2 regions of the Paenibacillus sp. PsM32 genome follow, and region 1 is predicted to be linked to the other one. Evidence: riboswitches for the same ligand, from Rfam matches in the RefSeq annotation. Region 1 holds a riboswitch; the other holds the start of a gene.

Region 1 (16,872 bases):
ATGCCGGAACGACATTATATACAGTAGGCTCGAACAAAGATATTCCCAATGTACGTAAATATGTATCAGTCGATGGCGGTATGACAGATAATCCGCGTCTCGCTCTATATGAAGCGAAATACGAAGCAGTGATTGCCAATCGAGCAACAGATGAAGAGACAGAACTGGTATCCGTAGCTGGTAAATGCTGCGAAAGTGGCGACATGCTGATCTGGGATATTGAGCTGGCTTCTCCGGTAGCTGGCGATCTATTAGCTATAGCGTGTACAGGTGCATACAATTATTCAATGGCAAGCAATTATAATCGAATTCGTCGCCCGGCAGTGGTATTAGTCAAAGACGGCAAAAGTGATGTGATTGTAGAGCGAGAAACACTTGCAGATATTACAGGCAATGACGTTATTCCTGCTCGCCTAAGCAAAGCTACGATTACCGCTTCATAAATAAATAGAATCACTATAGCAACGATAGTATATAAAAAAATGCTGTCATTATCTCTATATGAACTGGAATTTTGAGTGTATTGCTCACCATATAAAACGATAAACAAGTGAACATGCCTTTGCGCAGAATTCATTTTCATAGTAAACTAAATAGGATGCTGTCCTACAGAACTAATTCTTGCTTAATCGTACTAGAGTGAAGTAGAGGCAAGCATCCTAATTTCTGTTTTTAATTGAGAGGAGATTTATTATATTATGTCTAAACAAGCGAACATCAAACTTGCAAACGGCGGCGAAGTAGTAATCGACCTGTTTGAACAAGATGCACCGAATACGGTTGCTAACTTTGAAAAATTAGCAAACGAAGGTTTCTACAATGGATTAACATTCCACCGTGTTATCCCTGGTTTTGTAGCACAAGGCGGATGCCCTAACGGTACAGGTACTGGTGGTCCTGGTTACACAATAAACTGCGAAATCAACCCGAACAAACACGAGCGCGGTTCTTTGGCTATGGCTCATGCAGGACGCAACACAGGCGGAAGCCAGTTCTACATCTGCTACCAACCACAACCACACTTGGATGGACAACATACAGTGTTCGGTAAAGTAGTAAAAGGTTTGGAATATGTTGATGCTCTTAAAGGTAGCGACAAAATGGAAACTGTTGCAGTTGTAGAAGCGTAAGCTTTTTTTCAACAGCAATAAGGGTCTGCATTTATAATGCAGGCTCTTTTTTTACTAAAAATCTGCTAAAGGAGTGTAAACCAATGTCAGGAACATTATTCACCCATGGCAAATTTGCATTTAGCTCTCATCTTCCCGCAGAAGCAGATGCAGTTTACATAGAAAATGGAATCATCTCTGCAATCGGTACGACGCAAGAATTATCGCTACAATTATCAGGCAAAGATTATCGTCAAGTGGACTGGGATGGTGCTTATGTATTGCCCGGCTTAGTCGATTCGCATATGCATTTATCTATGCATGGAATGAAATTATCTATGCTCGATTTCTCAGACGTGACCTCCAAAGAAGATATGATTCAGTTGATCCGTCAGCGTGCAGAAGTAACACCTGTAGGGGAATGGATTGTTGGATTGAACTGGAATGAGAATAATTTTGATCCACCGATTCCGCCACTACGAACAGAGTTGGATGAGATTACGACAAATCATCCTATTTATCTGACCCGTACCTGTTTTCATGCTTTTTTAGGTAATAGTGTAGCCTTTGCCAAAGCAGGAGTGACCTCATCTTCACCTGATCCTGAAGCCGGTTCGTTTGGAAGGGATGAAGCTGGAGAGTTGAACGGATGGATTTATGAAGAAGCTTCAGCGGCTTTTACCGCAGTACAGCCAGAACCAGATTATACTACCAAAAAAGAAGCGATTCGGCGCGCTTGTCAGGATGCACTTCGATTAGGATTGACCGCATCCCATACTGAAGATTTACGATTTTTGGGAAGTATAGAGACTATGCTACAGATTTATCGTGAATTGCATGCAGAAGGACTACAATTCCGCACCCATCAATTGATTTTTTATACTCATTTACAAGAAGCCCAAGCATTGGGATTACGGGCAGGTGACGGAGATGAATGGTTACGTATTGGTGCAGCCAAATTGTTCTCTGACGGAGCGATTGGAGGGCGTACAGCGCTATTACAACAACCGTATAGTGATGCACCTCATACACGCGGAATGGCGATTCATACGACAGCACAGTTAAATGAAATTACATCCTATGCTCGTTCGCTAGGCTATCCGATTGCTGTACATGCCATTGGTGATGGTGCGGCAGATCTTACATTATCAACGATGGAAACTCATCCGTTGCAAGGTATTTCACACTTGCCTGATCGATTTATCCATGCGCAGGTATTGGATCAACAACTGCTTGAGCGAATGACGCAATTACCACTTATTGCAGATATCCAACCTCGATTTGTTGCCAGTGATTTTCCTTGGGTGATGGAGCGTGTAGGTGCAGAACGTACCGATTATTTATATGCCTGGAAAAAGTTAATAGATGCTGGTGTGATCTGTGCAGGTGGAAGCGATGCACCTATTGAACCGCTTGATCCGATGCTCGGTATCCATGCCGCCGTTACCCGTCGTAGACCTTATGTTACAGAGCCAGCCGAAGGGTATCTACCACAGGAGCGACTTAGTATTGCTGAAGCGATTCATTTGTTTACAGTAGGCAGTGCACAAGCAGCAGGCGAAGAACAAGAACGTGGTAGTATTCACGTTGGCAAAGCGGCTGATTTTACAGTAATTGATCGAGATATTACTACGGATTCCGAATCTCTGTTGCAGACGGCTGTTCGTATGACAGTGGTGAATGGACAGATTGCTTATCAAGCGTAAACGATTAGGGTCTATCTACTCAGAAGATAGATATTTCACAACCCTAATAACCCTTCTTTTACAACTGTAGAAGAGGGTTATTAGGGTTGTTTTGCGTTCTATTTATGTATAGATTATATGGTCATGTAGAAAGTCTAAAAACTGTTGTTGCATCTTACCGAGCGGAATAATCTTTTTGAGAATCTGAAAGCGCCACGATTGTCCGTTACTTTGAAATGACCATGTTGAAGCCAGCGAAATTCCTTGATTATAATGATGCTCTTGTAGATCAGCAATCGGTAATTCAACGGTATGGATCACTTTGGAAGAAAAGAAGTTAAGAAATAAAACGATAAGTTTTTCATCATTAAGTAGCAATACAGCTTTACTGGAATACGCTGAAAAGTGTTGAGGTGTAGCATAACAGATATGCATATTCATTTCTTGATAAGGTGTAGTCAATTTGCTTATTAGTTTTTTGTTGATTAAAAACATAATAATCACCTTTCGATTAGTGTAATGGTAAGGATATTAGACGGAAACAATCTATCATTTTAAAAAATAAAACGCGAATTTATTATACAACAATAGAGGTAGTAGAGTCATAAGAGCACCTGTAGATGAAATGAATAATAGTGATATCACAGCGTGTAGCTTATAGAAAAAGTTAGGTTTCTTGATTTTTGCGTGTGTGGATGATATGATTTCAACATCACAGCGAAATGGTGATAATAACTTCATAATTTATCCTTCGGGGCGGGGCGAAATTCCCCACCGGCGGTGTTGAGATCAAGATAATATGTGATCTCTAAGTCCGTGACCCGGCTATGTGTGTAATAACCATAGACGGTGGATCTGGTGAGAATCCGGAGCCGACAGTATAGTCTGGATGGGAGAGGGATACAGAGATCGCTTGCACAGCGATTTCTGAATTAAGGTGCACTTATTTGAGTGTATAGTTTACTATTTTGATGAAGCAAGATACCTGAGCATCATTAGGTTTCTTTGGCATCTAAATAGATTCTATACGTAGCACATATGTAGAAATTGGATCAGTGGATCAAACTGAAACCAGCAGTAGGTATACAGTCTTTGCGCTGTAGATATACAGACATATGCGCACTCTATAAGAAGTACATTAGATTCTTACTCCTATACATTATTATGTTAAGCCCTGTAAACATTCGGATACTCTTCCGGTTTACAGGGCTTTTTGCTTGTCATTGTATCGGTATACACTTTATAATTTAGTTATTAAATTATGAATAGTAACTAAATATGATGATACTACGATCAAACTTGTAACAGCATGTTGATTAAGCACAAAGGATGCAGTTATGAATTTTTTATGGTGTCAAAGGAGCCCTGAATAATGAACGTAATCAATGATGAATTTTACATGACCCTAGCACTGGACTTGGCAGAAAAAGCTCAAGGGCAGACAGATATTAATCCTGTGGTCGGTTGTGTGGTTGTGAAAGACGGCAGAATCGTAGGAATGGGTGCACATTTACAGCGAGGAACCGGACATGCTGAAGTACATGCACTTAATATGGCAGGAGATCAAGCAGAAGGCGCTACAGCATATGTGACGTTAGAACCATGCAGTCACTATGGCAAAACGCCACCTTGTAGTGATCGTCTGATCAAAGAAAAAGTAAAACGAGTCGTTGTTGCTGCTGTAGACCCGAATCCACAGGTAGCAGGTTCTGGAATCGAACGACTGCGTAATCATGGAATCGAAGTGGTGACCGGTGTATTGGCGAAGCGCTCGGCACGACTCAACGAAACGTTTAACAAATATATTACAACAGGGCTCCCTTTTGTGACGCTCAAAACAGCCAGTACGTTAGATGGTCGTCTAGCATCTCGTACCGGTGATAGCAAATGGATCTCCAATAGCGATGCACGCGCGATCGTTCATACGATGCGTCATCGTCATCAAGGTATTATGGTGGGAATCGGCACAGTATTAGCCGATGATCCTGAGCTGACTACACGTACAGAAGTACCTGGCGTTCAGCCTACCCGTATTGTGATTGACTCACAACTACGTATTCCAGATACCGCCAAGTTATTGAATACAGACGTAGCGCCTACGATTATTGTCACTACTTATCAAGCCGATCGGGATCGTATCCATGAACTGCAAGAACGTGGCATCACCGTTATCATCTGTGGTAGCGGGCCGTATGTAGATCTTCCTTTTGCGATGAAAAAGCTTGGCGAACTTGAGATCTCTTCGATTTTGTTAGAAGGTGGCGGTACATTAAATGGTTCGATGCTTGAAGCAGGACTGATCGATCGAGTTACTTTATTTTTTGCTCCTAAGATTATTGGCGGTACGTTATCAACATTCGCTTTTGATGGATTTGAAAAAATGAATCAAGCTGTAACACTAGATGAGATCGAAATAGAGACGTTAGATGACAATATTTATATCAGTGGATTACCACGTTATCATCATCTCTAATATTCAAATAGCAGACCATCTTGGTAGAAAGGAGGATGTCTATGTTTACCGGACTGATCGAAGAAATAGGTACACTCCGACAAAATGGACGGCGTGGTGAAACGATGGTACTTGGTATTCAAGCATCACGTATTATGGACGGACTTCAGATTGGAGATAGTGTCTCATGCAACGGGGTATGCTTAACGGTTACCACGATAGCAGATTCTCTATTTACCGTAGATGTCATGCCAGAAACGTATCGTTCTTCTAGCCTTAAACATTTAAAAACAGGTAGCCCTATTAATCTAGAGCGAGCAATGATAGCGAATGGACGCTTCGGAGGGCATATCGTACAAGGTCATGTCGATGGCACAGCACATATTGAACAAATACAAAGCAACCAGAATGCTGTTATTTTCCAGATTGCTCCGACCGATCATGATCTATTTCGTTATATTATTCCGAAAGGATCTATCACTGTTGATGGCATCAGCTTGACGGTTGTATCGGTAACGACAACTTCATTCACAATCTCTATCATTCCACATACACTCAAAGAAACTGTACTTGCTTATCGAAAAGCAGGCGATATGGTCAATATTGAATGCGATGTGCTTGGTAAGTATGTAGAGCATTTACTACAATACCAATCGAATACAGCGAATGATGCTACCAGTCAGAAAAAGCCATCAATCACAAGCCAATTTTTGCAGGAAAATGGATATATGTAAGCGCTTGGTAATAAAAGCGCGACAAGGTTTAATAAAGGATGATTTTTGCAAAGCAAAATATCTTACAGTAAGCGCTTGGCACCATAAGCGCGAGAAGGTTCAATAAAAAAATGATTTTTGCAAAGCAAAATATCTTACAATAAGCGCTTGGCACCATAAGCGCGACAAGGTTCAAGAGGGAGGTTATATCGATGAATCACAAATCTACAAACTTAGATGCGATAGAAGCAGCAGTAGCTGATCTCAAACAGGGCAAAGTGATTATCGTAGTCGATGATGAAGATCGGGAAAATGAAGGCGACTTTATCGCTTTGGCAGATCGTGCTACCCCTGAAGTGATCAACTTTATGGTCACAGAAGGTCGAGGCTTGGTATGTGCTCCGATCACAAGTGGACGTGCTGCCGAGTTAGAACTGATTCCGATGGTAGCGCAAAATACTGATTATCATGGAACAGCTTTTACGGTATCCGTCGATCATATTAGTACTTCTACAGGTATCTCTGCACAAGAGCGATCTATGACAGTAATAGGTCTGACCGATCCAGAAGCTACACCAGCCCATTTTCGCCGTCCGGGTCATATGTTTCCATTGATTGCAAGTGAAGGCGGTGTACGGCAACGTCCCGGGCATACAGAAGCAGCAATTGATTTGGCTCGCTTATGTGATGCTCCACCTGCTGGTGTGATCTGTGAAATTATGAATACAGACGGCACGATGGCGCGTTTGCCCGAGCTCGAAGCAATCGCCAAGCAACACCATCTTCAATTGATCAGCATTCAAGCTTTAATAGCTTATTTGGAGCAGACATCTCCAACCGTGAATACCCACTCAAACTAATCTACCGAAAAGAGGATGAACACTATGGCTAATATTTTTGAAGGACATTTAATCGCGCAGGATCTTAAATTTGGTATCGTTGTTGGACGTTTTAATGAATTTATTACCACCAAATTGTTAGGTGGAGCACTTGATGCGCTCAAGCGTCATGGTACTGCTGAAAATGATATTGATGTGGCATGGGTTCCAGGTGCTTTTGAAATTCCTTTAGTTGCGCAAAAAATGGCTGAAAGCGGAAAGTATGATGCAGTGATCACATTAGGTACAGTGATTCGCGGATCTACAACTCATTATGATTATGTATGTAATGAAGTAGCTAAAGGTGTATCTGCCATTAATTTGAAAACAGGCGTACCTGTTATTTTCGGTATTGTAACGACTGAAAGTATTGAACAAGCGATTGAACGCGCAGGAACCAAAGCAGGTAATAAAGGTTGGGATTCAGCTAACGCAGCGATCGAAATGGCGAATTTAACTAAAATGATGAAATAATAGATCAAGTCTATCTTTGAGCAATAAGCACGTACGCTTGAATGTAGTTTGATATGGTATATGTTTTAGTTCATTTGGTAATCATTCATCTTGTACAATAAAAGATTGTTTTGATGTTATTGCTATCGTGTTTACTGCAAATGTATATGTTATATCTACAATATTTATCGTATGATAATAAAATAATAAGCGAAAAAAAGGGCAGAAACAGGGATTGCCCTTTTTTTGCTGAATATATACTGTGCAAAGTGCGCGATTAAGATACAATAAGAGATGAGAATCTATTGATTAAGAGGAGTGGTCCAGTGACGACTGTACTGTACAAACTGGAAACGTTTGAAGGGCCGCTCGATTTGTTGCTTCATTTAATTGATGAATCTGAAATTAATATCCAGGATATTCCGATCAGCAAAATTACAGATCAATATCTGGAATATCTTCATAGCATGAAAGAATTGGAACTTGAAGTGACCAGTGAATTTCTAGTGATGGCAGCGACATTATTGTCGATCAAAAGCAAATTGCTATTGCCACGTCCGCCTGTGATGGAGATGGATGATTTTGATTATTATGAGGAAGACGATCTGGACCCGCGTGCAGAGTTAGTACGCAAGCTGGTGGAATACCGCAAGTACAAAGGAATTGCTGTGCATTTGCGAGAAATGGAAACCGAGCGTAGCCTGATTTTTACAAAAGAACCGGAAGACTTGACCCCTTTTATGCCGAAAGACGATGTGAATCCAGTGGAAGGTCTGCATACGATAGATTTGATGGAGGCTTTTCGCAAAGCTCTTCGTAAAGTCGTACGCCGTACACAGGTGACCCGGATTCAGCGTGATGAGATTTCGGTGAAGGATCGGATACGTGAAGTGTCTACCCGGTTTCAAGGGTTAGGAAAAGGAGAAAGCTTGTTGTTTTCCAAACTGCTACACCAGGAAATGTATCGTCATGAGATCGTGGTGACTTTTTTGGCTGTGCTGGAATTAATGAAAATGAAGCAAATTTCCTGCTACCAAAGCCGGCTTTTTGACGATATCGTGATGGAGTGGAGAGGTGAAATAAGTAACAATGAAGTCCCAGAAATTGAAGTCGATTATTGAAGGTATGTTATTTCTGGCTGGAGAAGAAGGATTAAATGCGAAGCAGATTTCAGAAGTAACCGATCAACCGGTACAAACGGTACAGATCGCTATCGAAGAACTGCAAGCTGATCTGAAAAAAGCAAGACGGGGGATTCAGGTGGTTAATATCGCAGGTGGCTATCAGTTATCTACGATACGTGCGCATGCTGAATATTATGAACGATTGGCATACTCACCTTCCCGTTCTTCTTTATCTCAAGCCGCGCTTGAAACATTATCGATTGTAGCGTATCGCCAGCCGATTACACGAATTGAGATTGAAGAGATTCGTGGTGTCAAATCCGAGCGTGCAATTTACACATTAGTCAATAAAGATTTGATTCAAGAAACAGGACGGGCTGAAGCGATAGGACGCCCTATTTTATACGGTACGACTAAGTCATTTTTAGATTATTTCGGACTTGGCAATATTCGTGAACTTCCCGATGCTTCTGCTTTTGAAAATGCAGAAGATTTAGAAGGGGAAACACAGCTATTGTTCGAACGCTTGGAAGAACAGGTTCATAGTGAAGATATAGAAGTGTTAGAAGAATTGGGTGAAGAGCTCACAGAAATAGCAGAAGATATTGTATCTGATCAGGGATCAGGTGCAGAAGAACGTTCTACTTCTGATCAGACTATCGCTACACCGTCGGACTCTTCCAAAAATACACCACTAGATTAACCTGAGCTATCCAGCACACAAGTAATCTGAATAGAATCGTTAGATAAGATAATATAGTCCAAAAAAAGCCAAAATGATTGGGAATTGATCCGACAATCATTTTGGCTTTTTGCGTATCTTTTACTGTTAATTATACAGTTATTTTCGATAAGTATTACTTTTTCAACAGCAAGTAAAGAAAATACGGTGCTCCGATCAAAGCGACTACGATTCCCGCAGGCATTCCATCAGGATCAGCGAGGTTACGACCGATCGTATCTGCAAGCAACAATAACCAACCACCGATCAAAATCGATACAGGTACAAATAGTTGATGTCGTGGGCCTACTAATGCCCTCGCGATATGAGGAGCCATCAGCCCGATAAAAGCAATACCGCCTGTAACAGATACCGCAGACGCGGCAAGAGCGACAGCAGCTAACATAAGCAAAATGCGATCTTTTTGAATCGGTACACCTGCACCAATCGCTGTTCCTTCATTGAGTGCTAATAGATTCAGTGAACGGGATTTGTACAATACAAATGGAATCAGCACAATCAACCATGGTAGCAGTGCGATCACAAATGGCCAATCCGTTCCCCACACATTGCCAGCTAACCATCTTGAAATAAAATCCACTTTCACTCGATCTACCGAAGAGATCAACACAATCATACAACCGGATAATGCTAATGAAAATCCGACTCCTGTGATAATGAATTTCATCGGTTGCATACCTTCAGTACGACTATAGGAAAAGAGGTAAATTAATATAGCGGTAATCAGTGCCCCTGCAAAAGCAACGACAGGCAATATGTAGACAAATGTTCCAACTTCAAGTGGAGCAAATAAGAAAAATACAGTTACACCCAGACCTGCACCTGCATTAATACCGACAATCCCGGGATCAGCTAATTCATTGCGAGTAACACCTTGCAACACAGAACCAGCCAAAGCAAGCGCCATTCCTGCTAGCAATGTCACTAACATACGTGGCAATCGAATCGAGAACAGTACAAAGTCATCTACAAATGTACCGTTCCCCAGCAATGTAGGAATCAGTCGGTCAAACGATACAGAAGAAGCACCAACACTGAGTGCAATCACCATTGTAATTAAAATAATAATGGTCAATATACCAAGAATCATTTTTTGCTGACGGGCAGGTTGTAGTTGCTTCATCATAATGAGCGCACTCCTTTCCGCACAATCAGTAGAAAGAAAGGCAGTCCAATAATAGCGATAATAGCTGCAATCGGTGTCTCAAAAGGAGCATTGATCATGCGTGCTAACGTATCTGCGAATACCATAAAGGTAGCGCCTGCAATCGCAGATAGGGGCAAAATCGTACGATAATCAGTACCTGCAATCATACGCACAAGATGAGGAATCATCAGCCCAATAAATGCCAGATTTCCAACCAGTGCTACTGATGCTCCTGCAAGTAATGTAATCAATACAAATAAAATCATTTTGATCTGATGTGTTTGCAGACCCAATCCTACAGCAGTGCTTTCATTTAAGCTAAGAATGGTTAATTGACGTGAACAGAGAATAGCGATCACAATACAGATTACGATAACAGGGGTAATACTCTGAATCTGTCCCCATGTAGTGCCGATCAATCCGCCAGATGTCCACATCGTTACATTTTTAGAAATTTTAAATTGTAGACTGATTCCTTCAGCGACAGCCGATAACAAAGCTGAAACAGCTGCTCCTGCCAGCACCATACGTAATGGCGACATATTCCGTTTACGCAGTGCGGTCAATCCAAAAACAAGTAACATGCCTACAGCAGCCCCGATAAAACAAGCGATCATAATACCGAAGTAACCAACGCCTGGTAGAAAAACGAGAGCGACAGCCAATGCAGCATTTGCACCAGAACTTAATCCGAGTAAACCGGGATCGGCTAAAGGATTACGCGTAAGACCTTGCATAATAGCCCCGGCAACAGCCAGCGCAGCTCCTACCAGCACGCCGCCAATCTCACGCGGCAGACGCAATTCACGAATAATCGAAATATCGCCACCTGTGATCTGCGGATGAAATATCGCATTCCAGATATCAGATAATGAAATATTTTTAGCACCGACCATAATAGCGATTACAAATACAACAACAAACAGCAACAACATCAATATTAACTTGATCAGAAAAGCTTGAAAATGTTTGGTAGTCATAGCATTTTTCATTATACGGATCGTTTCCTTCTCTGTATTTAGAAAAGAAGGAACGCTAGGCGCTCCTTCTTTTCATTTGTCATTTACATTTAAGATTTACCTAGCAACGATTTGGTAATAAAGTCAAGCTGATAATCAAGTGATGCTGCATCATTAAAGTAGAATCCGCGTGCATCCACTTCAAATACACGCTTGTTTTTAACAGCTGGAATATTTTTGTACGTATCTGTATTCTGGAACGAAGCATCTACGCTAGGGTCTTTACTATAGAAAACATAATCTCCTAGATATTCAGGCAATACTTCAAGCGATAGATCATAATATCCTTTTTTCGAAGTCATTTCTTTTACTTTTTCAGGCATTTTCAGACCCATCGCTTGATAAATGATTTCTGTACCCCGTCCCCAAGCGCTACCGAACACATACAGTTGCTTAGAATCGCCTTCCATAACAGTTACAGTAGCATCATCACCGATTTTAGCTTTGATTTCAGCACCTGCTTTTTGTGCACGTTCTTTAAAGTCAGCAATCCACGCAGCGCCTTTGTCTGCTTGATTTACCGCTTTAGCGATTTCTTCAATCTGTGTTAAATAATCGACTTTGTTATAAGTATAAGTAACAACTGGAGCGAGTTTTTTTAATTTTTCTATGTTTTTAGTATCGCTTGCCGCAATAATTAGATCTGGTTTGAGTTCGATTATTTTTTCTAGATTATCGTCAGATACTTCAGCGACATCTTTTAATTGCTCTGCAAAGTTAGGATCAGCTTTGGTCCATGAATCTACACCAACCAGAGGAACACCAAGAGCAATTAAGTTACCTGCATAACCTGCTAGAGCGATTACACGTTGTGGATTAGCAGGAACTTCTACAGGGCCTGTCTCGGATTGATAAGTGATAGTACCGGTAGTAGCTGGAGCAGAAGTGCCTGTTTCTGTAGAGCTTGCTTTATCGGTAGTAGCCGTATTACCAGACTGATTACCACATGCGCTTAATACCAACACAATCACCATCATTAATGGTAACAACATTTTTTTCATACGTAAATTCCCCTTTAATATAGAATGAAATTGATAATCATTATCATACAACGACTCTCAAACTTTAAAACGATGTGATTTTTTTGTCAATATTTATTTTAAAAATGTAACCAAAATCATGCAGAAAGAGGGTAAGTTTGAAAGCAAAATAGATACCAAAATATTCAAGTGATAAGTCAGTCTTAAAAACAGTAAAACCGTGTAATCGATTGCAAATTGTCGTATTCAGTCATGTAATCTAGTAACATAGACGTTAGAGCGTAGTAGTCGATTTGCTTCTTAAATGCAGTCGTAGTAAGGTGTACTCATAACCTAATATTGGAAGGATGAATTTGTCTTATGACTAATTTGCAAGCGCTACAATTTCGTCAATCGTTAAAGCAATGGACTTTCAAAGCTGTCGATGAATCAGAATGGTTACCAGCTACTGTGCCAGGAACAGTGCATACTGACTTATTAGATAATGGTAAAATTTCGAATCCTTTTTATGGTACGAATGAAAAAGACGTACAATGGATTGATAAAAAAGATTGGGAGTACATAACAACGATTGATGTAGAAGCACCTGTGCTCAATCATTCGCATATTGAACTTGTATTTGCTGGTCTGGATACCTATGCAGATGTATATGTTAATGAACAGCATGTACTATCAGCAGATAATATGTTCCGCACATGGCGTGCAGATGTAAAGCCCTATGTAAAATTAGGCGCTAACGATATTCGTATTCATTTCCGCTCTCCTATTATGGAAGACTTACCGAAGCTAAAAGCATTAGGTTACGGATTACCTGCGAGCAATGATCAATCTGAAGTTGGTGAGCTAGGAGATCAAAGAGTGAGTATATTTGCTCGTAAAGCTCCTTATCATTATGGATGGGATTGGGGTCCACGTTTTGTAACTAGCGGTATCTGGCGTGAAGCTGAATTGGTCGCATGGTCAGACGTACGTATCGAAAATGTATATATTCGTCAAAATCAAGTGCATGTAGAATCTGCTGATCTTACAGCTGTTGTCCAAATTTATTCGGAACAAGAACGTCAGGTGAACTTGCGTGTATATGCGGATGGACAGAATTGGGAACAGACAGTGACATTAGCGGAAGGTACAGATGCTGTACAGATTCCACTTTTACTGGATAATCCTAAATTATGGTGGTCAAGAGGTCTAGGAGACGCTCATCTGTATACGTTTACAGTAGAGGTGTTAGAGCAGAATCAGACACTGGCTGTGAAATCAGAACGGACAGGTATTCGCTCCATCCGTCTGGTGACTGAACCTCATCCAGATTATCCGGGCACTTCGTTTTATTTTGAACTGAATGGTGTACCTGTTTTTGCTAAAGGGGCGAACCATATTCCGAATGACAGCTTCTCACCACGAGTGACATTAGAGCGTTATCGTCATGAGATTGTAACCGCTATAGAATCCAATATGAATATGCTTCGTGTGTGGGGTGGCGGTATTTATGAAAATGATGAATTCTATGACCTCTGTGACGAATACGGTATTCTGGTATGGCAGGATTTTATGTTTGCTTGCAGTATGTATCCAGGTGATGAAGAGTTTTTAGATAGTGTTCAAGCCGAAGCCGAAGATAATATTCGCCGACTACGTAATCATCCAAGTATTGTACTCTGGTGTGGTAATAATGAGATCGATTCTGCGTGGTCTCAATATGTAGAAGATGGTGGTTGGGGTTGGAAAAAAGACTACAATACAGAACAGCGTGCACAGATCTGGGCTGATTATGAGTCATTATTCCATGAGTTATTACCAGAAGTAGTGCGAGTAGAGCATCCGGGTATCTCATACTGGCCGTCATCGCCAATTGTTGCAGTGACAAATAATGAAAAACAACATACACATGGCATAACAGATTCTGGAGATATCCACTATTGGGGTGTATGGCATAACAGTGAGCCATTTGAACGCTACAATACGTATATCGGTCGATTTATGAGTGAGTATGGATTCCAATCGTTTCCAGAGTACAAATCGGTTCGTACGTATGCTGAAGAATCCGATTTGGAATTAGAATCTGAAGTCATGCTTCGTCATCAGAAAAATGGAGCAGGCAATCGATTGATCAAAGAATACATGGATAAATATTTACCAGCACCAAAAGATTTTCCTTCGTTTCTGTATATGAGTCAGGTTCTACAAGCTGAAGCGATGAAAACTGCCATCGAAGCTCATCGTCGCCGTAAACCGTATTGTATGGGAACATTATACTGGCAAATGAATGATTGTTGGCCTGTTGCATCATGGTCAAGTATGGATTACTATGGTCGCTGGAAAGCGGTCCAATATTATGCCAAACGTAGTTTTGAAGATATTTTATTATCGGTTGATAATTCAGTCTCAGGTACAGTCAATATTCATCTTGTCTCTGATCTGATTGCACCCAAATCATTAACAGTTCGTGTCAAAGTACTTGGAATAGACGGTACATTGTACAAAGAAATGCCGCAATCTCTTACCCTTGCAGGTGGAGAAGCGATTCAATTACTATCTTTGACGACAGAACAGTTACTTGGAGACGTGAATCCAGCAGAAGCGATTCTGGTAGCAGAATTAGAGCACGAAAATCAACTACTTCATACAGAGATTGCTTATTTTGTATCTGCAACCGAGTTACCTTTACAACAACCGAATATTCAAATCGCAGAAACAGAAGTCGATGGCGTTATTGCTTATGAATTGACCACAGATGTGTTGGCGCGTCAGGTATGGTTAAATACAGCAAGCGAAGGCATATTTAGCGATAACTTCTTTGATCTGATTCCTGGAGTGACCAAAACAATTCAATTCAAGCAATTACAGACACTAGAAGATGTGCACCATGCTAACGAAATGCAGTCTGAATCCAATATTGTACAACCATCGGTATCTCATTCACCACAATTTGTACCTGCGAAGCCAGAAGATTTGCAAGTTCAATCGATGGCAGATTTTATCCATATTTCGTAAGATTTGATCTAGATTGATGAAATAGTCAGTTGTGCTTCTCTATATATCCTTTCAAAATCACATGAAACTCCCTAAAATCACAATAAACTTGGGGAGTGTCTTGTGATTTTGTGCATAGATGAGTATCATTAGTGTGAGGTGAATTAACTATTATGGAACGATTGCAAAAAATATTAGCACAAGCAGGTATAGCTTCCCGACGTAAATGTGAAGAGTTAATTGTAGCAGGTAAAGTAACTCTCAATGGTGAAGTTGTCACTGAGCTTGGAACCAAAGCAGATCCAACAGTGGACGAGATTATTGTTAATGGACGATCGATTGCTGCGGAGAAAAAAGTATATATTATGTTCAACAAACCTAAAGGGGTTATTACAAGTGCTTCTGATCCAGAAGGACGTAAAATTGTAGGCGATTATCTTAAAGGTGTTCGTGAACGTGTATATCCTGTAGGACGACTGGATTACGATTCAGAAGGTCTTTTAATTTTGACGAATGATGGAGAATTGGCTAATCGCTTAACTCATCCAAGACATCACGTACCCAAAACATATCATGTAACGGTAGAAGGCGTACCACACGGTACAGCACTAGAGAAATTCCGTCAAGGGATTCAATTGGAAGATGGAATGACTCAACCTGCTGAAGCGGATTATTATGATATTGATACAGAGAAGAAGCAAGCAACGATACGTGTAACGATTCATGAAGGTAGAAACCGTCAGATTCGTCGTATGTTCGAAGCTTTGTCTCATAAAGTGATTCGGTTGAAACGGATTTCTTTTGGCGAATTACTTGTAGGTAATTTGAAGCGTGGTCTATATCGCCACCTGACCAAAGAAGAAATTGATAAGCTAAAAAGCAGCGGTAAAGCATAACATAGAGATCATTTATATCCATTGATGACAGCTAGGAGGCTTTAGTGAATGAGTGACCAGATGAATCGCATTTTAGTAGTGGATGACGAAGAACGTATTCGCCGTTTACTACGCATGTATTTAGAAAAAGAAGGCTATGAGATTGATGAAGCTGAAGACGGAGAAGCTGCGTTACGCAAAGCAGTAGCAGAAGATTACGGCTTAATTATGCTTGATCTAATGTTACCGGGGATCGATGGTATCGAAGTATGTAGTCGTCTACGTCAAGTCAAATCAACACCCGTATTGATGCTTACCGCTAAAGGGGAAGAAGTCAATCGTGTGCAAGGATTTGAAGTGGGCGCAGATGATTATGTCGTTAAGCCATTCAGTCCGCGTGAAGTGATCTATCGGGTCAAAGCGATTATGCGTCGCTCTTCAGCAACAGCGTACCTTTCTCAAGAAAACAACTCAAGCAACAATATCGTATTTCCAAACCTGATTATTGAGCATGATGCGCATCGTGTAACCGCAAGTGGACACGAGATTAGCTTAACGCCGAAAGAATACGAATTGCTCCATTTTCTAGCGGTATCGCCGGATAAAGTATTCTCACGTGAAGAATTGCTCAAAGATGTATGGAATTACGAGTTTTTTGGTGATTTGCGTACAGTAGATACCCATGTAAAACGGTTGCGCGAAAAGCTAAACAAAGTATCACC
Region 2 (16,872 bases), on a different contig from region 1:
AGACGTAAAGGAGCCATAAGATCAATCACACCATTTTGTTCAATCGCTGTTCGGAAGATCATCAGAAGCGGAAATAGAATTAGTACGGCGAGCAGCAAAAATGCCGCAGCCGTACTGATTTTTTGATAGGAGAATAAAGTTTGATTAGTCTTTGTTTTCATCATAGGATCACCACTTATTTGTATAGGTTCGTAAATTTGGTTGTTGTTTCTTCGCTGTGTTCGCCCATCCAGTCCCATTTCACAGGATATGTTGGAATATCGTTCAGGTTTGTACGATTGTCAGCCGTAATATCGGTTCTACCTGGCAATAGATAAGCACTAGTTACCATTTGTTGTGCTTCATCTGACAGCAGATAATCAATAAATTGTTTGGCTTGATCGGCATGTTGGCTTGTTTTGATAATGGCTGCTGGACGAGGGCTAATGACTGTGCCTTCTTTTGGATAGACGATATCAACAGGTTCACCATCTGCTTTGGCTTTGTACGCCATATAATCGACACCAGCGGCTACAGCTGATTTGGCACCAGTGATAACAGGATCAAGCGCTTCTTGATTGGCTCCTGCGATCGCAACCCCATTTTGCTTATACTGTTCAAATAATGACCAGCCTTTATCACCTTCAGCACTTAAATAACCGGTAATAAAATCAAGTGCAGAACCAGATAATGAAGGATCAGGAATATTGACTTTGTCTTTCCATTCAGGCTTCGCTAGGTCTGCCCATGATGTCGGTGGAGTCGTTACTTGTTTAGTGTTATATACAATACCTAATGCAGATGCACTGTAGCTAAAATATTTGCCATCTGTATCTGACCAGTCTTTGACCAATTTATCGTGATTCACTGCTTCTGGATAAGCAAGCGTCATATCTTGTTTGGCTAAAGCTTGCATCGAGGGAAGAGAAGCAAGTACAACCACATCAACCACAGGATTTGCTTTTTCAGCTTCCATACGAGAAAGAATCTTGCCTGTAGTGCCCTGAAACATTTCTACTTTGATACCTGTTTTGGCTTCAAAACCTGCTTGAATTTTTTTGGCTAATCCTTCAGGGCCTGCACTATAGACAACAAGTGTGCCCGCATCTTTGGTTGGTGATTGTGCTGAACCGGATGCGCCTGTAGAAGTGCTACAACCTGCCAGTGTTGTTCCTAAGATTGCTGTTAGAGCAAGTAAACTTCCTTTTTGCCATAATTGATTCCATTTCATTATTTATTCCTCCTAAAGTGGTTGAATCCATATTTGAATTAAAAGTCTAGCGTATAAAAGGGGATCAAGATCATCGGTTAGACAGGGACGGGATTCAGTGTATGCACATGGTGTGCAGAAATATAAATAGTGACCGATTCACCCACAGTCATGCGTTCATCTTGATACGCTGTCCATAGACGTTCTTCGCCCATATCCAATAGAATCTCATAACGATCGCCCATATAACTGACCTGCTTGATCATTCCGGTATGTATATGTTCGTCAGGAGAATGATTGCTGTACCAGCGGATATGCTCAGGGCGAACCATCTGATGACCGTTATCAATCCAGTTGGAATGACCAATAAAGCGAGCGACAAATGGATGAGAAGGCTGTCGATAAATTTGCTCTGGTGTTCCACGCTGTAAAATAGACCCTGACTGCATCACAATAATCTCATCTGACATTGCCATCGCTTCTGTCTGATCATGAGTCACATAGAGAGCAGTAACACCTAATTGCTGTACCAGATTCATTAATTCGGTTCGCATTTCATCACGCAAAATCGCATCCAATGCACTGAGCGGTTCATCGAACAAAATTAATCGGGGTTGCATCACGATCGCTCTAGCAAAAGCGACACGTTGTTGTTGTCCACCAGAAAGTTGATGCGGATAGCGTTGTTCCATCCCTTGCAAACGAACTTGTTCCAGTGCTGTGAGCACACGTGCTTGAATATCTTTTTTCTGACCGGAAGCTCGTAGACTGAAAGCTACATTTTCAAAAACAGTTAAATGAGGCCATAGCGCAAACTCTTGAAAGACCATCCCGAATCCCCGGCGATGTGGAGGTACATTTTTACGTTGCTTGGAAGAATACAGAATATCGTTTGCTATTCGTAATTCTCCTTGATCGGGAGTCTCTAGTCCGGCGATCATGCGTAACAATGTCGTTTTGCCACAACCGGAAGGCCCTAGTAATGTGGTGAATTTGCCAGAAGCGATCACAAGATCAGTCGCTTGCAAAGCTTGTACACCCTCAAAAGATTTGCTGATGCCTTGAATCGTTAATGCTGTCATTGTGTATTCCACCTATCTTTGACGCTTGTTCATCGGCATACATAAAGATGTATCATTGCTGCCCTGAACTACTTTCTATACGTAGTATATCTGCTCAATTTGCACGGGGTATGTGGGGAATGTAAACGCAACATTAAGTTTTTAGTGTGTTCCTTTTGACAATCATCGAATGTTTCTATGGTACGGTGAAAGAAAAGCAGTTACAGGGGGTTCATCGATGAATTTGATCAAATTACAAATCGTGGAATTATTGGATCGTCATCACAAAATCACAGCAGTTGCAGATGAGTTAGGGCTCAAGCAACCTACAGTTACATTTCATATGAAAAGCTTAGAAAAAGAAATGGGCGTTGCTTTGTTCGAATCTAGAGGAGGCAAAGTGATGCTCAAAGAACCAGGCAAGGCATTACTTCATTATGCCATCAAAATTAATGCTCTCGCGGCAGAATCCAGAAGAGTAGTGCAAGAATTTGGCGCTTTGGAACGTGGCAATCTGCGTATCGGAGCGAGTTATGTACCGGCTACTTATTTATTACCTTCTATTATTAATGATTTCAGTCGCGCTTATCCAGGTGTCAGTATTTCGATTGCGGTTAAGCCTTCACCTGTAATTCGTGAAATGTTGATCAATCATGAAATCGATCTGGGCATTATGCTAACAGAACCTTTTGAACATCCTTCATTGGTAAAAGGATTAGTAGATGAAGATGAAATGGTTGCTATTTTTGCACCGAATCATCCGTTAGCAGACTATGAAGAGTTGCATATAGATACGCTACGGCAAAGTAGATTTGTTTTGCATGGGAGTGAATCAAGTACCCGTCAATTAAGTGATCGTTGGATGAGTAGTGTAGGGGTATGGTCAGAGCAGTATATGGAACTGGATTCACCGGAAGCGATTAAGAAGTCGGTGATGTTAGGCGAATATGTTTCGTTTTTGTCTAAAATGGCAGTGGAAGAAGAAGTGCAACAAGGTCTACTTCATATGCGACCATTACCGAATACACCTTTTCATCGTTACATTTATTATGTATACAACAGTCAACGTCATTATTCAGGGCTGATTCATCAGTTTGTAAAATCGTTTGGTTAGATCGATATTCTATTGTATATAGATGATCGCTATCGAAAAAGTGATGAATAGCATATAGAAACTATAGATATGTTTTACGAAATCAATTAGATATGTTGATTCCGCTATCATTTTTCACTGTTACATTGGAATAGTAGTCAAATGATATTCCACAGACAGGGGAGAATTTGCAAATGAATTTAGGATTGAAATTAGGTAAAAAAGCTCCATTGGTGTTGTTAAGCAGTGTGTTGTTCGCAGGGTTGTATATTCCACAATCTACATCTGTTGTTGATGCCAAAGCCGCCAATCTCACACCAACGTATGAGGTTAAATTTATGCTGGACGATGATATTTTGAACAGCGACCTGACGATTCAATCTGAGGTACAAGATGCGTTTGATCTACCTGCCAAAGCGCAAAAAATTGCTGTAGAGTATTTCGATACAAGTGATAAGCAATTGGACAGCGAAGGCTGGAATGTACGTTTCCGCAAAAAAGAAGATAAAGATAATTTTGAAATGACGTATAAAAAACGTTACAGTATTGCAAATGGAAATATTGATGCAGCATTAACACTGGCTAATCAACAAGGATTTGATGCTTCCGATACGAACTATGAAGCAGAAGTCGATTGGGGATACAGCAAGCAGACATTAAGCCTGTCTAACGATAAAAAATCAAAAGCAACAACATCAGGAGCAACATTGCCTGCGGATAGTAAAGCATTATCTTTGCTTGTCGATAATCTGCCAGGTAAATTGAAAAAGTGGAAAGATGGATCAAGCTGGGGTGAAAAGCAGTTAAAAGCATCGCGCTCGTATGGCCCGGTGATGGCGAGTAAATATGAAGGTAGCTGGAACGGAATCGATGTAGACGTAGAAATTTGGCCGATTCGTAATGCTTCCGGTACAGGTACTGAGCCTGTAATTGAGATTTCGTTCAAAACCGATGATTACAACACTGCTGCAACTGATCGTCAGCAATTAATGAACTATTTGAATCAAGAAGGTTGGTTAGTGCCTCAAGATTCATTGAAAACACAGTTAGTTTTAGATCGTTATTAAAAGCATATCATCTAAAAGTAGACAAAAAAGAAGCACCCTGCGAGGTGCTTCTTTTTGTTTGCTATTAATATCCGCTACGGTCCATATTGCTCATTGTTGCAGCCATTAAAGAACCAAATAAAATAGAGAAAATAATAGATACAACAATACCGATAGCCAACCAGATCAAGTAAGCTTTAGCAAAGTTAGCTTTAGATACATTGGTATTTGCACCGAATGCCCATACAAATAACATTACGATATTTACGAACGGAATAATTATTAATAAAATCGTAAGCATCCAATCTTTGAATGTTAATACTCCTGTGCGTTGATCCGGTTGCGCAGGCGGGTAACCATTGTTTTGCGAATTGTAATCCAAATTTTTCTACCCCTCTCAGTTATGTACTACTTATTGTGTAAAGATGTAAATCCTCTATGATTATACAACTGTTACAGATATGTGACAATAGAGTAATATAAATAACTAGGGTTGTAGACTACTCTCATTTACAAAATCAATGTATCTATAGAAACATTTGATAGCTACTAGACATTCATTCTATTTATTGTATAGTATAGTTAATTGATCGGAATTAAGGATTTAAATATATTGCAAACTATTTATTTGTACGAAACTATTGCAAGTTACTAAAAGTATCTTTATAATGAGATATATTGAATGTTTCATACAAGAAAGTTTTCAAATCTTATTTTCATGGTTAAACATGAGAGTAGCTTCTTTATACTAACAAACCAAAATCGAATAGAGATCTTCGGGGTAGGGTGCAATTCCCGACCGGCGGTGAACGTTTCTTTTATAACTGAAAGAAAGGGTAGCCCGCGACTCATTTTTCTTTTTTGAAAAATGACTGATCTGGTGAGAATCCAGAGCCGACGGTACAGTCCGGATGGGAGAAGATCAACCAATAAGCTTGCCAGTGTATTGTAAAATACAGTTGCACGTTTATTTGATCAAGCCCCCGTTTATTGTACGTTGATAACGGGGGCTTTCCGTATGAGATCTCATATTCAAATTCTAATCACGTAGGGAGTTTGAATCATGGAAAATGCAAGTTATAACATCAAAACAGCATCATCAGCTAGACAGCGTCATATTAAAAGTGGATTTTGGCTCGTTTTTGTAGGAGCAGCGTTATGGGGCGTTGATCCACTGTTTCGAATTATTTTACTCAAAACAATGACTTCAACTCAATTGGTATTGTTGGAGCATTTGATTGTTTTTCTAGCGGCGGCTCCTGTATTATGGGTCAACCGTGCTGAATTAAAAGGATTGAAAATGCGTCATATCGGAGCATTGTTGTTCTTATCCTGGGGTGGATCGGCGATTGCTACGATTCTATTCACGATGGGACTGGCTCATGGTAATCTCAATGCTGTCTTGTTATTACAGAAATTACAACCGATCTTTGCGATTGTATTAGCTCGAATTATTTTAAAAGAAGTATTACCGCGTGGATTTGGTTGGTTATTTGCTTTAGCATTAGTAGGAACGTATATTTTAACATTTGGATTCGCTATTCCTATCGGACATATGAGTGAATTTGTACAAGTTGGTAGTCTATTTGCTCTAGGTGCAGCCGCATTATGGGGTGGATCTACAGTGATGGGACGCTTAATGGTAGGTCAGATGAAATATGAGACCGTAACATCATTACGCTTTATTATGGCTTTACCGTTGTTGCTTGTATTAACATGGCATGAAGGTGCAGCTTGGAGCTTATCTGCTGATTCTGGTGGAATTGCAGCCGTATCTCTGAATTTGCTAGGTCAAGCATTGTTGCCAGGCTTGCTAAGTCTATTAATGTACTACAAAGGGTTGTCTACAACCAAAGCTTCTGTAGCTACACTAGCAGAACTAAGCTTCCCATTAGTCGGTGTAGTTATTAACTGGATCGTATTTGGACAATTATTAACATGGGCTCAATTGGTTGGATTTTTGTTGATCTGGGTAGCATTGTTCTTTATTTCCAGACGTCAGCAACCATCTGATGCCAAAACAGCCGTACCTTCTGCATAACCATTTCTTTGTTATCAAGAAATGCTAGATTCTATAAATACTAACTTTTATATAAAAAAATCCTGTCTACCTAGCGGAATATCGCTGGAGTAGACAGGATTTTTTAGTTTGTACAAGACATCGCTGTAATGATGTATCGAATATGAAGTAGCTTTTAATCTAAATCGAAAAGTATATTGTTTTTATTTGATAGGTACGAGATCGAAAAAGTCTAATTCTCCGTAACCATTTCCTTTGCTAAAACGAATCGTATGATTACCTGCTGTCAACGATAGACGTTGCGTCGATAATCCCCAATTTTCCCAACCTTTATTGGTAATAAAAAAGTCTGTTGGATTGCCGCTATCGACCGATAGTCGAAGAGTAGACCAATCCAATCCATCTGTGCCATTACCTGTACGTGCAGCTAGCATATACGTTCCTGTAGTCGGGATATTCACCGTATATTGTACATAACTACCGTCTGTATCGATATGACCTGCTTTGGATAGTCCTGAACCATTAGGGCTTGAAGAAGCATAAGCCGCTCCACCGAATGTTCCTTGTTCCCCTTCATAACGGGTACGATCCGGTTCACCGGATGGAATAGAGATCTGCACATTAGGATTAAGAGGTTGACCGAATTGAGGTGTATTGTCTGTATTCCAGCTAAATTTCTGTGTACGAATTTCCCGGTTCCAACCTGCATTATTAAATTTGGCAGAATGATAAACGATCCAATCTTCTTTGCCATCAGGAGAGGTAGTAAATGAAGCATGACCGGGTCCATACACCCCATTAGCAGAAGCAAATACAGGTTGAGCGCGTTTGCTCCATGCCGAAGGGCTTAATAAATTGCTATTGGTCTGTGCTGTAATTAGACCTAGCGCATAATCATTTGTCCAGCTTCCACTAGCCGAATAGATTAGATTGATTTTGTTATTTTTGATCACCACTTGAGGGCCTTCGTTGACATTCGGTTGGTGATTAGTCTCCCATGCATACGTAGGACGAGCAATCTCAACACGCGCTGAATCGATCGTCCATGGGTTACTCATATGAGCGATATATAGATTTTGTCGTACATTGTCTGAACCTTCCCAGCCTGACCAGATAAAATACAACTGCCCGTTCACCGATAATGGAGTCCCATCGATTGCCCAGCGGTTGGTAGTATCTGTGATCTGACCTTTATCTACCCAAGTGCCTTGCATCGGGTTACTGCTGGTATTCTGCATCACATACATACGATGATTCGCATTATCACCGTCGTCTTTGGCATAGTAAATGTACCATGCTCCATTTAGAAAATGAATTTCAGGAGCCCATACATTTTGGCCACCTGTTGTAATTTCACGCTTTTCAGCCGCATCAATACCGGTTAATGTAGAAGATTTCCAGATCGTGACATTGTTACCTGTCGTTTTTGTGAAATAATAGAATCCATCAGTATGTTTATACATCCACGGATCTGCACCATCCTGCATAATGACATTATAAAACTGTTTTTGGACAGATGCCGCAGAAGCGATACTAATACTGGTGCTCATAAGTAAAGTGAATAACAAAAATAAAACTCCTCCTTTAATGATCAAGCGATGACGTTTCATTGATTCAGCCCCTTTCAGTATAGTAAATAGATAACGCTTACAATACGAACTGTAACGCAGAATAATGTCGGGGAACAGGACGATATTTTGGATGGATAGACATTCTATTGGAGATATGAACGGGAAGGTCTGAATGAAGAGTTTAACCGTTTACACTTTGAGATCAAACAGGTACATTAGGCGTAATTCATATGCTTTGTTTTGCTTTATATCGAGTACATCTGCAAAGTGAGGTTAGGTTATATGGTGAGATGGATCAAGCAATATTGGTTGCCTATGACAAGGTTAAAATTATATGGGTTGCTTTTGGTGATAATAGTCATCATTGGCATACTCGGTTACAGTCTATATCGAAGCGGAATATCACCGTTTATAGGTGATCGTTCTCATCCACAGTCAGTAGCTAATCTATCGACTACAGATCCTATTCAGATATCATTTTGGACACCTTTTAGCGGTGGAGATATTTCTTTTATGAATGAACTGGTACAACGATACAACCAAGAAAATACCGATCATATTGTCGTGACGATGAAAAATAATAAATCAGATGATTACTATACCAAATTATCGACAGCTATCGTTACTGAAGAAGCGCCGGATGTGGCGATCATACATGCGTCGATGTTCGCTCAATATATACCCGCCGATTTTATCCAAAATATAAATACTGTCTCTTCTCAAGCAGGTGTGAACTGGCAAGACTTCAATCCGTCTATTCTGGCAAGAACGATGATGCAGACCAATCATTATGCGATTCCTTTAGATACACATTTTAGCGTATTGTATTATAACAAAAAGTGGTTAGCCAAAGCAGGATTGTATCGTGATGGACAGGTGCAGATACAGCCAGGAGAAAAAGGATTTGTAGACTTTTTGCAGACCTTACAAAAGCATATTCCACAGGATGTAGCACCACTTGCTGTACCGAATGTACGGATCGATTCGTTATGGTTGTGGTGGTCATTGTATGCGCAGATCGAAGGGGGAGGACAATTGTATACAGCTGACGGACAACGTGCGGCTGTTGATATGCCAGCCGCTAAGCGCTCTTTAGAATTAGTCACTTCCTTATATGAGCAACAGTTAATTCCGCCTAATATTAATGATGCTTCGAATGAATTTGCTCAAGGGAAAGCAGCAATGCTTTTTCTAGGCGTATGGTCTATCGGTTCTTTTGAAAAAGTACCTGATTTGGATTTTGGTGTAATGCCATTTCCGCAAATCTATGACCATGCAGGATCATGGGGAGATGCACATACGCTTGCTTTTCCAACCCATCATGAACAAGATCCAGAAAAAGTACTGGCGGCTGTCAAATTTGCATACTGGTTAGCCAAGCATGGAGCATTATGGGGAGAAGCTGGGCATGTGCCTGCGGTACAATCGGAAGCATTATCACAAGCTTATCTTTCACTACCTTTGCGAAAAGAATATGTAGATGAAGCCAACCATGTTGAATATTTCCCCAGCAATCCGAAGCAAATTATGATCAGCGATGCACTGATTAATGAATTGGAGAAAATCTGGTACGGTAAGCAAAGTGTAGATCAGATGCTTGATCATTTAGAGCCTTTGATTAATCAGATTTTGAAGGAGTAAGTCATGCAGATATCTATCAAAAATTGGATTCGTCGCTGGAAAAATATGCGATTAGTTACCCGGCTGATTATTATGAATATTACATTAATTTCGATTCCATTGATCATTTCTTCATGGATTTCTAGTATAGGGTACTCGGATTCGATTCAAACCAATGCAGGTCAATATCAAGCAGATGTAGTGCGAGAGTTCACATCGAATTTGGATGCGTATATGAATGAGTTAGTCTTATTATCTGTATTGCCGTATCAGTCACCAGAAATTATGGATTATCTAGAACAGGATACACAAGATCAAGTGATTGATCGATATGAAGATCGCTTATTGTTAGAAAGCTTTGTACGGCGTATTCGGGTGAATGGGCGTGTTGATATTGCAGGCGTCGCTTTATTTACCAATCATACACATTCTTCATATGTAGAATTGCCTGATAGTCCGGGCAGATTTGCAGAGTCAGGGGATCGAGAACGATTATTAGCGTTAGATACTGAATTGTCAGGCAAAGGGTATTTTATCGCTCCTCATGCAGTGTTATCGGATAACGGAACGGTGTATCAAGTGTTTTCGATTGCTCGTAAAATTCGTAGTCTGGATAATGGCAAAGAATTAGGCGTGCTGGTGATTGATGTGCCTGCCGAGGCATTGACTGATCGGATTACACATCTGGCAGGTTCGCCTACATCGTTATTTGCAATGATCGATCAGCATAAGCAATTAATTTATAAAAGCCCTTCTTTTCCTGTCGACGATCCTACGCTACAGCAGTATGGAGGAGAAGGTACGTTAACGATTCATAATGGCAAGCAATCGGTACTGCTCACGTATCAGACCTCACCTGTAACTCATTGGACCGTACTGCAAGCAGTTCCTGTAGCAGTATTAGTACAAGATGCCGAGCAGGTTAATCGGCAAATGATCTGGTTAGGCGGAATCTGTCTGATTATCTCGGTGATTGTATCTATCTTTCATGCGATGCGAATTACAAGACCGCTCAGTGTACTACGCGATTCTATGAAGCTTGTAGAACGTGGTGAGTTTGATATTACATTACCTGTTCATCAAACAGATGAAATCGGTCATTTGAGTCGTACTTTTAATATTATGGTATCCCGTCTAGGGACATTAACTTATCGATTATATGAAACAGAGATTCGGGAAAAAAATGCGCAGATTGCTTCACTTCAAAGCCAGATCAATCCTCATTTTTTGTACAATACACTCGGTTCGATCAGTATGTATGCGGAGCTTGAAGGCAATCGTGAAGTGGTTCAAATGACCAATCATCTTAGTGCATTACTCCGGTATAGTATCGGCAGTGATCATAGTGAAGTAACGATCGAGCAAGAATTGGATCATGTCCGAGGATACCTTTCGATTCAGCGTATTCGGTATGATGAGCGCTTAACGTATACGATTCATGCAGACCCATCGCTGTTATCCAGCCCTATTATTCGTCTGACACTACAACCATTAGTAGAAAATGCAATTATTCATGGCTTAGAACGAGGTCGTGGTGATATTTATATTCAGATAAACGTTCATATAGAGCAGGAGCAGATTCAGATAGATGTGATTGATAACGGCCCGGGGATGGAGCAAGAATGGATCGAAGAGCAACATCTTCATATGGAAGCAGGTATTTTGCCAGAAGGCCCGGGAGGTCATGGGTTGGTTAATGTTCATCGCAGAATTGCTCTCAAGTATGGCAATGATTATGGCATTACGTTGCATAATCGGCACGAAGGAGGGTTGCGCGTTACTATTGTGATGCCTACATCTGACATGATCTATTAAGATGACTTGAAGAAAGGAGACTCTTCTTATGTATAACGTTTTAATTGTTGATGATGAGATGATTTTTCGCAAAGGAATAACTCATTTAATTCATGAATCTAATCTAGAATGGACAGTTATTGGTGAAGCCAGAGATGGATTGGAAGCGTTGGAAATGATTCAGTCTCAACGTCCTCATTTGGTAATCACCGATATACGGATGCCTCGTATGGATGGTATTCAACTGCAAGCAACACTGGCAGAACAGTATCCTACTATTCGCTGTATTGTGCTAAGTGGACATAATGATTTTGAGTATGCTCGCAGTTCGATTCGTAGCGGGGCTAGAGATTATTTGCTCAAGCCGGTGAATAAAGAAGAACTGTATACCGCATTATGCAAAGTAGAAGCAGAATTGAGCAAAGAAAGTGAATCTCAATCTGTAGTAGAACATATACTCAGTCAACAAGTGATTAGACAGCAGTTATTGAGTAGTCTAATTCATGGCAATATAGCTTATGATGAAGGTGAATTATTCGATCAAGCCAGTATTTCTTTTCCTCATAACGGAATATATTGTCTGATTGTGCAATTGGATCGAGATTCGGTTACAGAACAGCGTTATCGTCAGAATGATCCTGAATTATTCTTTTTGTATATTCAGCAATTTGTGCGTGAGATGATCATAGAACCTTTACAAGGATATACATTTATAGATCATCATAAAGTGATTGCTCTGATTAATAGTGATCGAAGTGAAGCCACAGCACAGCAAATCAGATCATTGTCAGGACAATTAATTCGCACTATTAAGCGCATCTCTCAAATGACCGTTACGATTGGGATCGGTGGTGGAGTAGACGATCTAGAATCGGTACCGAAATCTTATCGTGAAGCAGAGACTGCTCTGTTATATCGTTTAATTTCGGGAGGAGATCAAGTGCTGGTTTATGAATCTTCAGCGACGAATACGATGCCGTTATCTCGATTGCAGGCAGCAGACAGACACTTTTTGGAACAGTTATTAGCACAGGAAAATGGGCAAGAATTAACAAGACAAGTGCAAGCTTTTATCGAACGATTATGCAGGCAAATGAATCATCCAGAAGTGATCCAGCAACAAATATGCAAAATATTATTAGAGTGTTATGAGATTGCACTGGATTACAAAGTACTTAGCGAATGGCTGAATAAACAAGACATGGGTATGATCTTACAACATGTGTTGTTGATTAATGAGCGTCAGCAACTCGCACAATATTGCGGAGAATTATTGTATTCGTTATACGATCTCATTCAGCGCAAAGAAGGGCATGTGATCCATGCGGTTGATCAGGTGGTGCGTTATCTTGAAGAACATTATGCAGAGCCGATCACTCTAAGTCTAATGGCAGAAAAAGTCTACTTGAATGCTTCTTATCTCAGTAGTCTGTTCAAACATCGATTAGGGCATTCATTTGTCGAAGTGCTGACAGAGATACGAATTCGAGAAGCGATCAAGCGATTGATTCATACCGATGAAAAAATTGCTACGATTGCTTATGATACAGGATTTGTGAATATTCGTCATTTTAATCGAGTATTCAAAACAGAAACGGGTACTACACCCAAGCAGTATCGGGATAGTCGTCGTCATTACCAACATCCTGTGTAATTTACAGGTAGATTCTTTAGTTATGATCTTTAATAAAAGAACTGCCTAACTAGACAGACCTAAATATATGTCTATAGCATCGAAAAAAGCGTCATGGTTCCCCCTTAAAGAATGAATTAAGATTCTAAATGTAAGCGTTATCTAAAAAACGCACATACTTATTTATTCGATAAGGGGGTTGTATTAATGAGAAAAACAAAAGGTATTCAAGCCGGATGTATATTGCTGATGGCGATGTTAATCTTATCTGCTTGTGCTGGAGGGAGCGCACCTGCCAGTAGTTCGGAAAGTGGTAAAACAGGCGGTAAAACACAAATCTCATTCTGGACACCATTCAGTGGTGGCGATGGAGAATTTATGACGGCTATGGTCGATAAGTTCAATCAGGAAAATCCAGATATTCAAGTCGAACAACTGAGTAACCGCTCAGAAGATTATTATACCAAATTACAAACGTCTTTAGCTTCCGATCAAGCACCTGATCTAGCGGTATTGCACTCCTCGCGGATGCCTCAATTTGTACCTGCTGGTTATGTGACTCCACTGGATGATCTTGCCGCAGGTTCCAAAGTCAACTGGGATGAATTTAATCCTACAATTCTAGAATCTACGATCTATGATGGTAAGCATTACTCGATTCCATTAGATACCCATGCCATCGTAATGTATTACAACAAAACATATCTGGAAAAAGCAGGTGTGTTGAAAGATGGCAAACCCGTATACGACCCATCACCAGAAGGATTCACTGCATTTCTAACCCAAATTAAAGAGGCTGTTCCAGCAGATGTGGCTCCACTAGCACAACCTAGCGTACGGATTGATGCTTACTGGATGTTCTGGGGATTCTATAACCAGTTAACCGGTGGCGGTAAGTTCTATGATGACAATGGCCAAGCAGCGCTTAACAATCCACAAGCGCAGCAAGCATTAGAATACGTGAACAGCTTATATACATCCAAATTAATTCCACCGAATGTGAATGATGCGGTGAAGTTATTCCAAGATCAACGAGCGGCTGTATTAATTACAGGAGTATGGAGTACCGGTTCATTTGAAAATATTAAAGGATTAGACTTTGCGGTTGTACCGATGCCACAAATCTATGATCAACCTGCTACATGGGGCGATTCGCATACATTAGCTTTGCCCAAACACAGTCAGGAAGATCCAGCCAAACAACAAGCAGCATTAACGTTTGCGAATTGGTTAGCAGAGCATGGAGATATGTGGGCAAAAGCAGGGCATATTCCAAGCGTTACCAAAGTACTCGATTCCAAAGAGTTCAAAGATATGCCATATCGTAGCGATTATGCTCAATCGGCTGACTTTGTAAAATACTGGCCTCGTAACGAAAAACAAGGACAGGTCAACGATAATGTTGTGAAAGAATTTGAAAAAATGTTAGCAGGTCAGCAAGATCCAGCGACTACCCTTCAAAAAGCAGATGCTTCGACAAACAAAATTACCGGCAAATAAAGACAGCAAGAGGGAACAATAAGTTATGACAAAAGAAGCGGAGCGATATCAAGATCATACCGCTTCTTTTGTTTGATCTTACTTTGGAAAGGAGTAGACGATTATGGGCACCAAATCTTTAGCGCATCAAGGATGGATAACAGGCATATTAATGATTTTGCCGTATACAATTTTCTTTGCGCTCTTTTCTTTATTTCCGATTTTGTACGGGTTACGTATTAGCTTTTATGATTGGTCTTTGCTAGGAGATAAAGTATTTGTAGGATTTCAAAACTATACCAACTTAATTGCAGATGAAGAGTTCCGTAGTAATTTGATGCATACCGTAATATTTACAATCATCAGTGTGCCATTAGTCAGTGGAATTGGTCTACTGTTAGCTATTCTGGTTCATGGGATACGTCGTGGACAGTCTTTTTTCCGAATTTCTGTTTTCATGCCATATGTATTATCTGTTTCTGTGATCTCTAGTATTTGGGTGATTTTTTTACAGCCGTATACAGGATTGTTTAATCAGATTTTGCGTGCATTAGGACTGATTCATGAAGAAATTTTCTGGTTGTCACAACCGACTCTAGCTTGGGCGGCTATTATTATGTCTACCATCTGGTGGACAGTAGGATTTGTATTTATTTTATTTCTAGCAGGGCTTCAAGATATTCCAGCCTCTTTTTATGAAGCAGGGCAGATCGAAGGCGCGAATCGCTGGCAGACGTTCTGGTATATCACTTTGCCATCATTATCACGCATTACCATACTGGTGATTGTGCTTCAGACTATCGCTTCGTTCAAAATCTTTGGTCAATCCAAATTGATTACAGGCGGAGGGCCAGCAGGAGCAACCAAAACAGTCGTATTCTCGATTTATGAAAATGGATTTCAGACGTTCCAGATGGGATATGCGTCAGCGATTGCTTTTGTGCTTATGATCGTTATTCTGGTGATCTCTTTAGTGCAGACCTTTATTTTGCGGAGACTGGAATCTTAGAAAGGAGAGAGTCATCTATGATGGATCGCATCTATTATTATTTTATTCGTATTGTAGCTGTAGTACTGGCGATATTTTTTCTGATTCCTGTTGTCTGGATGTTAGCTTTATCGTTTACGCCAGAAGGAGAAAATGTATTTGGTAATGGATTTCATCTTTCATTTGCAAACTACGAGAAAGTATTGAGTCAAGCTCCCATCTTCGGTTGGATGGGCAACAGCTTAATGGTGTCAGTGATCACCACAGCGCTTGTACTGATCTTATCTTCGATGGCGGCTTATGCATTTTCTCGGATTACCTTTCCGGGTAGTAAATTTATGTTTCTTTTATTTTTATCCGGACTGATGATTCCAGCAGAAGCGACATTGATTCCGCTGTATCTTTTTATGAGAGATCTAGGTCTGCTTGGCACACGAACTTCACTTATTTTGCCTGCGGTTGCGGGGCCGATGGGTATTTTTATCCTCAAGCAATTTTTTGATGGATTACCGAAAGACCTTGAAGAAGCAGCCCGAATTGATGGAGCCGGATTTTTTAAAGTCTGGTATAGCATCTTTTTACCATTGTCTCGTCCTGCCTTAGCGGCTTTAGGTATTTTTAGCTTTATTGGGGCATGGAATGATTATGTATGGCCACTGATCTCGATTTCGGACAAAGCGTATATGACGATTACTTTAGGATTGCCGATGTTCCAGAGTTCTTATGTACAGCAGTATGCACTTCCAATGACTGCTAATGCGCTGGCAGCGATTCCGGTATTGATTGTATTTTTAATTTTCCAGAAGCAGATTATTAAAGGAATAGCGTTTACAGGTGGCAAAGAGTTATAAAGTCAGTATTTTTGAGTAGTTAACGAATAAGAATATAGTTGAAGCATCATTATACAAGCGCTTACCATTCAAAGGAGGAATTACAATTATGACTGCAACAACAACTCGCTCTGAATATCCAAGACCACAATTTGAACGAGCAGACTGGATCAATCTAAATGGAACATGGGAATTTGCATTTGACGATGAGCGTGTCGGTGATCAGCAGAAATGGCATCTGGATCGACAAGATGTATTTGATCAGCGTATTCAAGTTCCGTTTACTTTTCAAAGTGAATTGAGTGGTATTGGAGATACAGGATTTCATGATCTGGTCTGGTATCGCAAATCTATAGAAGTGCCAGCGGATTGGAAAAGCAAGCGCACGATTTTACATTTTGGAGCGGTGGATTATACAGCAACTGTCTGGATCAATGGAAAATGGGCGGCATTTCATGAAGGTGGACATACTCCTTTTCAAGCGGATATTACCGAACTATTAGAAGCAGATCATAACGAAATCGTATTGCGTGTAGAAGATTATAGTC

Evidence for each region. Region 1 has a riboswitch for FMN ahead of ribD (bifunctional diaminohydroxyphosphoribosylaminopyrimidine deaminase/5-amino-6-(5-phosphoribosylamino)uracil reductase RibD). Riboswitches for the same ligand answer to the same signal wherever they lie in the genome.
Region 2: another riboswitch for FMN. It lies ahead of QCD85_RS02305 (DMT family transporter); the one in region 1 lies ahead of ribD (bifunctional diaminohydroxyphosphoribosylaminopyrimidine deaminase/5-amino-6-(5-phosphoribosylamino)uracil reductase RibD).

Annotation. Positions count from the first base shown of each region.
Region 1 covers NZ_JARUWY010000008.1:218,535-235,406, forward strand. The annotation lists gene lysA (diaminopimelate decarboxylase) at 1-443, shown strand, start outside; gene QCD85_RS16410 (peptidylprolyl isomerase) at 699-1,130, shown strand; gene QCD85_RS16415 (amidohydrolase) at 1,214-2,815, shown strand; gene QCD85_RS16420 (hypothetical protein) at 2,918-3,289, opposite strand; FMN riboswitch at 3,538-3,699, shown strand; gene ribD (bifunctional diaminohydroxyphosphoribosylaminopyrimidine deaminase/5-amino-6-(5-phosphoribosylamino)uracil reductase RibD) at 4,167-5,267, shown strand; gene ribE (riboflavin synthase) at 5,309-5,980, shown strand; gene ribB (3,4-dihydroxy-2-butanone-4-phosphate synthase) at 6,172-6,819, shown strand; gene ribH (6,7-dimethyl-8-ribityllumazine synthase) at 6,844-7,311, shown strand; gene QCD85_RS16445 (segregation and condensation protein A) at 7,617-8,411, shown strand; gene scpB (SMC-Scp complex subunit ScpB) at 8,380-9,117, shown strand; gene QCD85_RS16455 (FecCD family ABC transporter permease) at 9,272-10,279, opposite strand; gene QCD85_RS16460 (FecCD family ABC transporter permease) at 10,279-11,295, opposite strand; gene QCD85_RS16465 (iron-hydroxamate ABC transporter substrate-binding protein) at 11,373-12,323, opposite strand; gene QCD85_RS16470 (beta-mannosidase) at 12,663-15,296, shown strand; gene QCD85_RS16475 (pseudouridine synthase) at 15,449-16,171, shown strand; gene QCD85_RS16480 (response regulator transcription factor) at 16,220-16,872, shown strand, end outside.
Region 2 covers NZ_JARUWY010000001.1:480,799-497,670, reverse strand. The annotation lists gene QCD85_RS02335 (ABC transporter permease) at 1-164, opposite strand, end outside; gene QCD85_RS02330 (ABC transporter substrate-binding protein) at 176-1,210, opposite strand; gene QCD85_RS02325 (ABC transporter ATP-binding protein) at 1,288-2,271, opposite strand; gene QCD85_RS02320 (LysR family transcriptional regulator) at 2,489-3,364, shown strand; gene QCD85_RS02315 (hypothetical protein) at 3,538-4,410, shown strand; gene QCD85_RS02310 (hypothetical protein) at 4,475-4,771, opposite strand; FMN riboswitch at 5,158-5,316, shown strand; gene QCD85_RS02305 (DMT family transporter) at 5,453-6,430, shown strand; gene QCD85_RS02300 (family 43 glycosylhydrolase) at 6,613-7,959, opposite strand; gene QCD85_RS02295 (extracellular solute-binding protein) at 8,329-9,621, shown strand; gene QCD85_RS02290 (cache domain-containing sensor histidine kinase) at 9,625-11,415, shown strand; gene QCD85_RS02285 (response regulator) at 11,444-13,048, shown strand; gene QCD85_RS02280 (ABC transporter substrate-binding protein) at 13,235-14,527, shown strand; gene QCD85_RS02275 (carbohydrate ABC transporter permease) at 14,631-15,515, shown strand; gene QCD85_RS02270 (carbohydrate ABC transporter permease) at 15,533-16,345, shown strand; gene QCD85_RS02265 (glycoside hydrolase family 2 protein) at 16,434-16,872, shown strand, end outside.